2 regions of the Emergencia sp. JLR.KK010 genome follow, and region 2 is predicted to be linked to the other one. Evidence: riboswitches for the same ligand, from Rfam matches in the RefSeq annotation. Region 2 holds a riboswitch; the other holds the start of a gene.
The links. Region 2 has a riboswitch for thiamine pyrophosphate ahead of thiT (energy-coupled thiamine transporter ThiT). Riboswitches for the same ligand answer to the same signal wherever they lie in the genome.
Positions count from the first base shown of each region.

Region 1 (5,127 bases), 1.1 Mb from region 2:
TCAATGCGGCAACGGAGGCTGTGAAACAGGGTGGCACTAGACGAGGTGCTAACATGGGTGTACTTAGAATTGATCACCCGGATATTTTGGACTTTATCAACTGCAAAGCAGACAATAAAGAGATTACAAATTTTAACATTAGTGTTGGTATTACGGAAGCTTTTATGGAAGCGGTAGAGAGCCAGAGTGATTATGATCTCATCGACCCGAAGACAAAGCAAGCGGTAGGACATCTCAGCGCAGAAAAGGTCTTCGACCTTGTCGTTGACCATGCGTGGAAAAACGGAGAGCCGGGCATTATTTTCCTGGACAGGCTTAACCGCGATAATGTGACCCCGACGCAGGGTGAAATTGAAAGTACCAATCCGTGCGGAGAACAGCCGCTGCTGCCATATGAAAGCTGCAACTTGGGCTCCATTAACCTGGTGAAGATGCTGAGAAAAACGCTGACGGGCTATGAATTTGACTTCCGTCTTTTGGGAGAAACTGTAGAGCAGGCAGTGCATTTTCTGGACAACGTCATTGACGCCAATAATTATCCTCTGGATAAGATTGCAGAAACGACCCGTGCGTCCCGTAAAATCGGACTGGGCGTAATGGGATGGGCAGATGCTCTTTTAATGCTGGGTATTCCATATAATTCTGATGAAGCTGTGGAGCTTGCTGAAAGAGTCATGGGGTATATCAATACAGCAGGTCATGCGGCAAGCAGTAAGCTGGCAGCAAAGCGCGGAACTTTCCCGTTATTCTCGGTCAGCACTTTAAAGGATGGGGCGGCTATGAGAAATGCGACGGTGACTACCATTGCTCCGACCGGTACGCTTTCTATCATCGGCGGATGTTCTTCCGGTGTAGAACCGGTCTTCGCCTACGCATTTATCCGCAATATTATGGATGGCACAGAGATGATTGAGGTGAATCCGGTTCTAACAGAGAAATTGAAAGAACTGGGGCTTTATAGTGATAGACTGCTTCGCAGAATTGCATCAGAGGGAACTATCGCTCACTGTGAGGAAATCCCGCAGGAAGTGCGCGATGTTTTCGTTTGCTCACACGATATCAAGCCGATTGACCACATTAAAATGCAGGCAGCTTTCCAGCGCCATACGGACAACGCCGTTTCAAAGACTGTAAACTTCCCTAAGGAAGCCACCAGAAACGAAGTGCGAGAGGCATATCTTCTGGCATACAAAGAAGGCTGCAAGGGTGTGACTATTTATCGTGACGGCAGCAGAGAAGAGCAGGTACTTAATATCGGCAAGGTAAACAGAGAAGGTGCATCTGCGCAGACTGCGGCAGCTTGCCCGACCTGCCAGGAGGAACGCTACGGTCATATCGAACCGCGTCCGCGTCCTGACGTAACCCGCGGCTTTACAGAAAAGATGAAAATCGGCTGCGGAAGCCTTTATGTGACGACCAACTACGACGAAAACGGCATTTGCGAAGTGTTTACCAGTACGGGAAAAGCCGGCGGCTGCCCAAGCCAGAGCGAAGCTACAGCGAGATTGGTATCGGTAGCGCTGCGCAGCGGTATCTCTATTCAGGAAGTTTATGATCAGCTGAAGGGAATCAGATGTCCGTCTACCATCAGACAGCAGGGTATGGGCTGCACATCCTGTCCAGACGCTATCGCAAGGGTGATTATGAAAGTTTCTAAGATTATTGAGGAACAGTCAGGTGAAACCGCAGCGTCGGCAGCACCAACTGCTGCAGCAGTACCTGCACAGCAGAGCCAGAAAGTACCAGCATCTGCCAGTGAGATTCATGCTTGCCCGGAATGCGGAAGTGTAGTGGAACATGAAGGCGGCTGTGTGATCTGCAGAAACTGTGGATTTTCTAAGTGCGGCTGATAAATGCGTCTTGCGGATGGCGAGCTGCGTAACGCATACCGCAGTCGCGTGCCACCGCATCAGATTGTAAAGAATTTCTTGCAATTTGTAAGATACAGTGCTAAGATAAATATATAAATATAAAAAAGGGAGCTCATAGTAATGGGCTGAGAGGGAGCTGATACTGCTTCGACCTGCAACCTGATTTGGATAATGCCAACGTAGGGAAATATGGACGATTTACTGCCAATGGACCTGCGGGGACATTGGCAGTTTGTTTTTTTGCGGCGGCTGCAGATGTCCGAAGATACGTAAGGAGGAAAAACGAAAATGAGAGCATATGCAACACAGATGGAAGCTGCACGCAAAGGGATTGTAACCCCGGAACTTGAAATTGTAGCAAAGAAAGAGCGCATGACGACAGAAGAACTGCTGCCTCTTGTGGCGTCTGGCAAAGTGGCGATTTGCGCCAATAAAAATCACAAATGTATCGATCCGGAGGGAGTCGGTTCTATGCTGCAGACGAAAATAAACGTAAACCTGGGTGTCTCCAGAGACTGCAAGGATATGAACGTAGAGTTGGAAAAGGTCATGGCGGCGGTTCATATGGGCGCCCATGCCATCATGGATTTATCTTCTCACGGAGATACAATTCCTTTTCGCCGCAAACTGACAGCGGAATGCCCTGCCATGATTGGAACGGTGCCGATCTATGACAGCGTGATTCATTACCAGCGGGATCTGGATACGCTGACTGCGAAAGATTTTATCGATGTAGTGAGACTGCACGCAGAAGACGGCGTGGATTTTGTAACGCTGCACTGCGGCATTACCCGAAAGACCATCGATCAGATTAAAAAGCATAAGCGGAAGATGAATATTGTTTCCCGCGGCGGCTCTCTGGTCTTTGCATGGATGACTATGACCGGTGAGGAAAACCCGTTTTACGAGTACTTTGATGAAATTTTGGATATCTGTAGAGAGTACGACGTAACTATTTCTCTGGGAGATGCCTGCCGTCCAGGCTGTCTTGCCGATGGATCCGATGTCTGCCAGATTGAAGAGCTGGTGCGTCTGGGTGAACTGACAAAGCGTGCCTGGGAAAAAGATGTGCAGGTAATGGTAGAAGGACCTGGACATATGCCGATGGATCAGATTGCGGCGAATATGAAGCTGCAACAGACCATCTGCAGCGGCGCACCATTTTATGTGCTGGGTCCGATTGTTACAGATATTGCCCCGGGTTACGATCATATTACCTCTGCTATCGGCGGGGCTATCGCAGCAGCTTCCGGCGCAGCTTTTCTCTGCTATGTAACTCCAGCAGAGCACTTAGCTCTGCCAAACGTGGAAGACGTAAAACAGGGGATTATCGCTTCCAAAATCGCAGCCCACGCAGGGGATATCGCAAAGGGCGTTCGCGGCGCTCGTGAAATGGACGACCGCATGGCGGATGCAAGACGAGAACTGGATTGGGAGGCACAGTGGGCATGTGCCATTGACCCGGAAACAGCGAAGGCAATCCGTGAAGAACGAAAACCAGAGCATGAGGATACCTGCTCCATGTGCGGAAAATTCTGCGCTGTGCGCAGTATGAACAAGGCACTGGCAGGAGAGCATATTGATATATTGTAATTAAAAGAATTAAAGTTAGAAAAACAGTCACCGTGGAGTGGCTGTTTTTTGTTGCACTACAACCGCTACAAAACGATTGAATATCCGAATAAGTGAAATAATATAAGAGCAAAGGATGCGTGTTTTTGAGATTAAATGGGGAAAATACTATAAAAATATAGAGTTTAAAAATTTTGAATTTTTATATTTACAACAAACACGACAGAATTTATACTGACGAAGAAAACAATTTATCGATATTTTGTTGTATACACTACAGGAGCTTCTATGAATAAGGGAATTGATTCCAGAATTAAAAAAGCAAAGCTGACCGCAACGGAAAGTAAAATTGCCGAGTATATTTCCGAGCATTATTATAATGTTTGTCTGACCTCGGCGCTAGAACTAGGAAGGTTAATTGGAACCAGTGATGCATCTGTCATAAGAACGGCGAAAAAACTGGGATTCACTGGGTACAGTGATATGCAGAGTTTTATTGTTGATTTTATGAAGGAGGACATCAAGCATAATGGAGGCGTGAACAGCATGCCACCATACAAACGGTTTGACAAAAAGCGTTCTATCATTTTATCGGAAAACTTATATGAACAAATGTTGCATAACATGCAGGAAAATTTGGAAAGTATTTTTGAGAGAAATGGTATACAGTCATTTGAACGTGCAAGTGATTTGATTCTTTCAGCCAATCGTAGATTCATCACAGGCTTTCGTGGGTCTGTATCAGTAGTGCATATCTTACGTGCACTGAGCGATGTTTTTTCTGATGTGCGAATTATTGATGAGGCTGAGTCCAGTGCCCTTGAGACCATAGTTGATATTACAGAGGATGATTGTCTTATTTTAAGTAGTTTTCCAAGATATGCGGAGATGGCAATGACAGTGCTTGAAATCGCTTTAAGGAAGGGTGCCAAGGTAATTGTGCTGACAGATAAAATTACAGCACCTGTTTGTAAAAATGCAGATGTTGCTTTATTGTCCAGTGTAGATGGTATGACAATTAACAATTCTTACGTTGCGCCAGTGGCGCTTGCAGAGATGTTAGTGGCAACGGTATATCGCTCTATTGGAGACGAACAGCGAACTAAAATGAAAGAGCTGGAAACGTATATATCACGTCACGGATTGTATTAATCGTAGGAGATGAGGAAAATGAGTAAAAATCCAAGAGAAGGATTGAGCTTTGATGAAGCTTTACTGGCTGAGGTGAGAGATAGATTTTGCAGGATTGATACCGATGCCGATGGAAGCAGACGGTTGTTTTTTGAGAACGCAGGAGGCTCTCTTAGACTGAAATCTGCGGTGAAAGTTTCGGATGAACTGAATTGTTACCCGGATTGTTTTGCAAGAGACCATAAGTCTTCCAAAGTACTTCATCAGTATGAAGTGAAAGGAAGAGAGGATTTTCGTGCGCTAATCAATGCAAAGCATGGAGAAATTCTGACCAGCCTGACTGCGACTATGCTGATGTTTGATATTGTGGGTCCAATTGTAGAATATGGAAAAGGAACGAATATTGTAACCAGCGTACTTGAACATCCATCAGTTTTTGATTCTTGCAAATTTTACGGAGAAAAATTTGGAAAAGAAGTAAGGGTTGCAGGGTCCGATTCTAAAACCGGAGGTGTCGCGGCGGAAGAGGTACTTTCTTTAGTAGATGAAAATA
Region 1 covers NZ_CP143550.1:934,397-939,523, forward strand. Annotated here, with positions in the region: gene V1225_RS04375 (vitamin B12-dependent ribonucleotide reductase) at 1-1,850, shown strand, start outside; TPP riboswitch at 1,966-2,075, shown strand; gene thiC (phosphomethylpyrimidine synthase ThiC) at 2,160-3,464, shown strand; gene V1225_RS04385 (MurR/RpiR family transcriptional regulator) at 3,732-4,595, shown strand; gene V1225_RS04390 (aminotransferase class V-fold PLP-dependent enzyme) at 4,614-5,127, shown strand, end outside.
Region 1: it holds a riboswitch for thiamine pyrophosphate, as region 2 does, so the genes downstream of both, thiC (phosphomethylpyrimidine synthase ThiC) here and thiT (energy-coupled thiamine transporter ThiT) in region 2, are expected to answer to the same signal.

Region 2 (5,127 bases):
CTGTCCCATGGAACGCTGGCGCTGCTCTTTGAACTGCTCAGCTATCAGATTGTAACCATTGTGTTAGCTGTACTTGGTTTTTTTGCTGTGCAGGATACAATTTCGGCGTCCATGGGGGATATGAAGGTATTGCTGTTTTTTGGAGTTGGCCTCAATGCGGTTGCGATGATAGTACTAATCTGTGCAATTTTTTGTGGACAGGTGGCTGAAAAGATAGTTAGTTTATTTGTAAAGTTTGCAAAGAAATGCAGTGAGGAAAGGGGAGCACGTCTGGAAGAAACCCTGACCAGCGCGCTGCAGGAATATCAAAGGAGTGCGGTTTTCTTAAAGCAGAATAAAAACATTTTTGTTAAGACCCTGGTAACGACAGTTGTACAGATGATAGCTATGTACAGCATTCCTTACTGGATTTATTTAAGCTTAGGCTTGTCAGGATATTCGGCTGTAACTGTGATTTTCTTGCAGGCGGTGCTTTTTGCTTCTGTATCTGCACTGCCGCTGCCGGGCGCTATGGGAGTCAGCGAAGGGGCATTTTCTATCCTGTTTCAAACTCTATTTACAGGAGGGCTGCTGCCGGGTGCTATGTTGCTCTCAAGAAGCATGAGTTTTTATCTGCCACTTGCGGTCAGCGGAATTTGCACGATGATTTTGCTGGTAGGTGTTAAAAAGTGCACCATTAGACCTGAAATTTAGGCTATTGGTGCACTTTTTATCTTCTTGCGAAATTTATTTATTCTTAAATTCCGGTGCTCTCTTTTCCAGGAAAGCAGCCATGCCTTCTGTCTTGTCTTCGGAGCCAAAGGCAGCGGTGAAGGTTTCGATTTCAAATTTGCTTGCGGATTTCATATCCATATCGTAACCGTTGTTGATAGCGGTTTTAGCAGTTGCGATAGCGATAGGAGCCTTAGAAGCGATGGTTTTAGCAACTTTTTCGGCTTCTGCAATTAATTCCTCAGGTGCGGAGATTTTCTCAACCAAACCGATTCTATACGCTTCAGAAGCAGGAATCATTTCAGCGGTCATAATCAGGTATTTTGCCATGCCTTTGCCGACCAGTCTAGCAAGTCTCTGTGTGCCGCCAAAGCCTGGGATAATGCCAAGGCCAACTTCCGGCTGACCGAATTTTGCTTTTTCGGAAGCGATTCTGATGTCACATGCCATGGCGAGTTCACAGCCGCCGCCGAGAGCAAATCCGTTGACTGCAGCGATTACAGGCTTTTCGATGTTTTCAATCAGGTTCATTACTTTGTGACCCATAATCATCATCTGGCGACCTTCCAAGGCAGTGAGCTGGTGCATCTGCGCAATATCAGCGCCTGCAACAAAGGCTTTGCCTTCGCCAGTTAAAATAACTGCCAGAACGTCTTTATCTGTTTCAATTTTGGTGAAAGCGTCATAAAGCTCAGTAAGTACATCCATGTTCAGCGCGTTCATTGCTTTCGGTCTGTTAATGGTAACGTAAGCAATATTTTCTTTTATTTCGTATTTGATGTTCTCGTACATGTTTTTTCTCCTTCTTACATATATAGAAAAATAGTCCTTGTTAATAATATAACACTTTATAAGCTCTTTTTCAACCCTTCAAAAGCGTTCTTCACAGGAGAAAGTGAAATAATTATCAATGTCAGGATTCCTTCAGCGGCAAGATAGGTGAAATTATACCATAAAGACCAAGTAACCGCGTTAAATCCTTCAGGTGCATAGCTGCCGAAGAAGACAATGCCGGAGAGGGCTGCACAGATATAACGCACGAAGAGTCCCAGCACGTAGCCTTTTGCAAGACCGTTTTTCTTATCCTTAAATACGCCGGCAAGTCCCAGAGCGCCGAAAGCGAAGGGATAATCCACAAGAAGCTGCACGGGGTGAATGACGTAAGGGCTGAACAGCAGATTCAAAAGTCCCACGACAAAGCCACAGATGACGCCTCGGCGGGTCCCCAGAAAATAGCCGCAGAGGGCGAGGGGAAGCATGGAAAATACCGTAACCGTTCCGCCAAATGGCATTTCAAAGAGTTTCAGCTGTCCAAGCCCCAGTGCCAGCGCAGCGAGCAGGGCAGAAATCGTCAGTGCCTTTGCATCAGGCTTTTGTGATTTGTTTTCCCGTTCTTCCTTGGACGGAATTAGAATCAAAGCAAAAAATACGACAATCACGGCAATGATGATAACGTGACCAATGGTGGATTCAAAGAATCCCTGCATGTTTTTGAACATAAAAAATACCTCCATCTTGTAAATGATTGGAGGGGAACTGAACCTGGCATATGTGATATAATCAATGCTTCCCTACGGCAGTACTAACTGCATCAGGTGTTGAGGGTCTGGCTGCGCCCGAAGGCTGACAGTCATTCTCAGCAAAAGCTCCCCTAGCGAATACAATAATAAGGATAGTGCGATTTTTCCATTTTGTCAATGGTTAATTTTACAGGTCTTTGGACAGAATAATGAGAAGCATGCCGTCCGTAAAAGAAACTGTAGCAGAATCACAGATAATTTCATTGCTAACACCTAAAGTGGTTTTATTCGTCAGGTGGTGATTCGTTAGTGGATATTTGACACCGCGGAGGGTGACATTTTTTGCATCGTCTCCGTAGCTGATAATACCCAGATAGGTATAGGCGTTTTTTGGAACCGTGTAAGTGCCGGGCGCAACCATAAAGAGGTAATTTTGTCCATCAATAAGGCTAAGACGAATGGTTGTGCCGCAAAATTTTGCAAGCATGCCGATATTGCCCATGGTATGGTCAAAGCGGCCTCCAAGCCCGCCGAGGAGGGTAATATCTTTATAACCTTTGGAAACTGCCAGATCAATGGCAGCTTCGCTATCGGTCATATCCTTTTCCATGGGAAGCTTGATGACATCGCCAGAAGGTACGTTCATGGAATCGTAGTCGCCGATGAGAAAGTCAGGAGAAAGCCCCAGTTTTTGGGCAATAAGCAGACCGCCGTCGGCACAGATAATCTTATTAAACTCAGAAAAATCAACGGTCAGACTATCTGCGTGTTCAAGGTGTGAAGTAATAATTAAGGTTTTTTCCATAGGAATTCTCCGATTTCAATTGTATTTATTCTACAGATATTATATAATATTTTTATCGAGTTTAAAATAAGGAGTTTTTATATGTACAATATTATTGTAAGAGAAACCAGTTCTGAAATTCGTGCTATTGCGCGCAGCTCTCTGAAAGGCTGCTGGCCTCAGGTGGCAATCGGTGTGTTTTTGTACTATGTAATGACAATGACAATTCCGGTTCTTTTAGGCTATCTAATGCCTTTTGCATCCTACAATTACTATAATACGTTTTTTGAACAATCCATTAGTCTTTCTTATGTAGCCAGACTGTATAATCTAGTGCTGACCGGCGCCTTTGAGCTGGGACTTTGCAGTTTTATGATTGGATTTTTCCGCAGAAAGGAAAGCAATCCAGCAGGCATTTTCAATGGATTTGAGAACTTTCCAAAGGCTTTTTGTCTGTTTGTCGTACAGAATATCTTCATTGCCCTGTGGGCGTTGCTTTTGGTAGTTCCAGGAATTATTGCGGCAATTCGTTACAGTCAGGCATTCTATGTTCTTGCTGATCATCCAGACAAGGGTGTTATGGAATGTATCGAGGAGAGCAAACGTATGATGAATGGCAACAAGGGCAAGTTTTTCTGCCTGATGCTGTCCTTTATCGGCTGGGCAATTCTGGCCGCAATTCCGAGCGCATTTATGCCAATAATTCCTGGCATAGTTGGCGAAATTATTGATTTGGTATATTCTATTCCAGTTTTCTTTATGCTGACATATCTTTACGTCACACGAGTGGTATTTTACGATTTAGCCAGTGGTCATCTGGTTGCAAAGTCAGAGCCTTCGCCGGAAGATAGCTATTACTTCTAATAATGATTATAAAGAGCGCTTTCTTAGGAAGGCGCTTTTTCAGTTGGAACAAGTGACAAGGGTTCCTTCATATGATAGAGAATCAGAAATAGATTGGAGGAATTACATTGTCTATCATACGTCACTATTTCCCTGGCAATAATACGCCAGAGGGATTTTTCTCTTACTACGGATACATTCTTGGACAGCGTGAGGCAAGCCGTATCGTTTGCATTAAAGGCGGTCCCGGCACAGGAAAATCTACTTTTTTAAAGAAGGTGGGCAAAAGACTTTCGGAAGCGGGGGAAAGTGTAGATTTTCTGCATTGCTCTGCAGACGATAATTCCCTGGACGGAATCATTCTGCCAGATAGAAAAATCGCTTTTGTGGACGGTACCAGCCCTCATGTTATAGATCCCATTACGCCGGGAGCTGTTGATTACATCATTAACTTCGGAGAATTCTGGAACGACAAGAAAATCGCAGACTGCAAGGAGGACATCATCCGCTATAACGAAGAATGCTCCGGATGGTACAAAATCGCTTATAATTATCTGGCGGCAGCAAAGAAAATTTACGATAGCATGGCAACCATCTACGATGACGGAATTGAGGTTTCTGAGATTTACAAGTTGGCTGCAGATATCATCGGTCAGGAATATCAGAAATATGATATTTCTTTTAAGTCTGGTGCAGTAAAAAAATTCTTTGCAACGGGTCTCACATGGGAGGGCAGTATTTCCTATCTGAAAACCCTGCTGCAGCAGTCCAAGAAAATCTACCTGATTAACGTACCGGAGGGCTACAGCAATACAAGCTTTATGAACGTGTTGCAGGATGGTGCTGTGTACCGCGGCTTCGACGTGGAAAGCTTCTACTGTCCGATGGATCCTGCCTATAAACTGGAACATCTGCTGGTGCCTGAGCTGGGTCTTGCATTCATCACCACAAACAAGTGGCACGATCTGGAGCCTTGGGAAATCACCGGGGAAGAAGGCACATTGAAAGAAATCACTATGGTGGATATCAGCGATTATCAGAGCACTTACTTCGCTGAAAAGAACGCAGGTATCATCGGGAAACTCTCAAAACTGTACGCTTCTTTGATTCAGGAGGCCATGGATGCGCTGGCAAGAGCCAAGGAGACCCACGATCTTGTAGAGAAGATGTATATTAGAAATATGGATTTTGAGAAAATCGATCAGCTGGTGGAAGACACTGTAGCAGAGATTTTGAAGTAGATGAAAAGGCACTTGCCAGGGTCAGAGG
Region 2 covers NZ_CP143550.1:1,986,132-1,991,258, forward strand. Annotated here, with positions in the region: gene V1225_RS09515 (lysylphosphatidylglycerol synthase transmembrane domain-containing protein) at 1-693, shown strand, start outside; gene V1225_RS09520 (enoyl-CoA hydratase-related protein) at 727-1,503, opposite strand; gene thiT (energy-coupled thiamine transporter ThiT) at 1,560-2,210, opposite strand; TPP riboswitch at 2,263-2,374, opposite strand; gene V1225_RS09530 (thiamine diphosphokinase) at 2,419-3,036, opposite strand; gene V1225_RS09535 (DUF975 family protein) at 3,118-3,879, shown strand; gene V1225_RS09540 (ATPase) at 3,987-5,099, shown strand.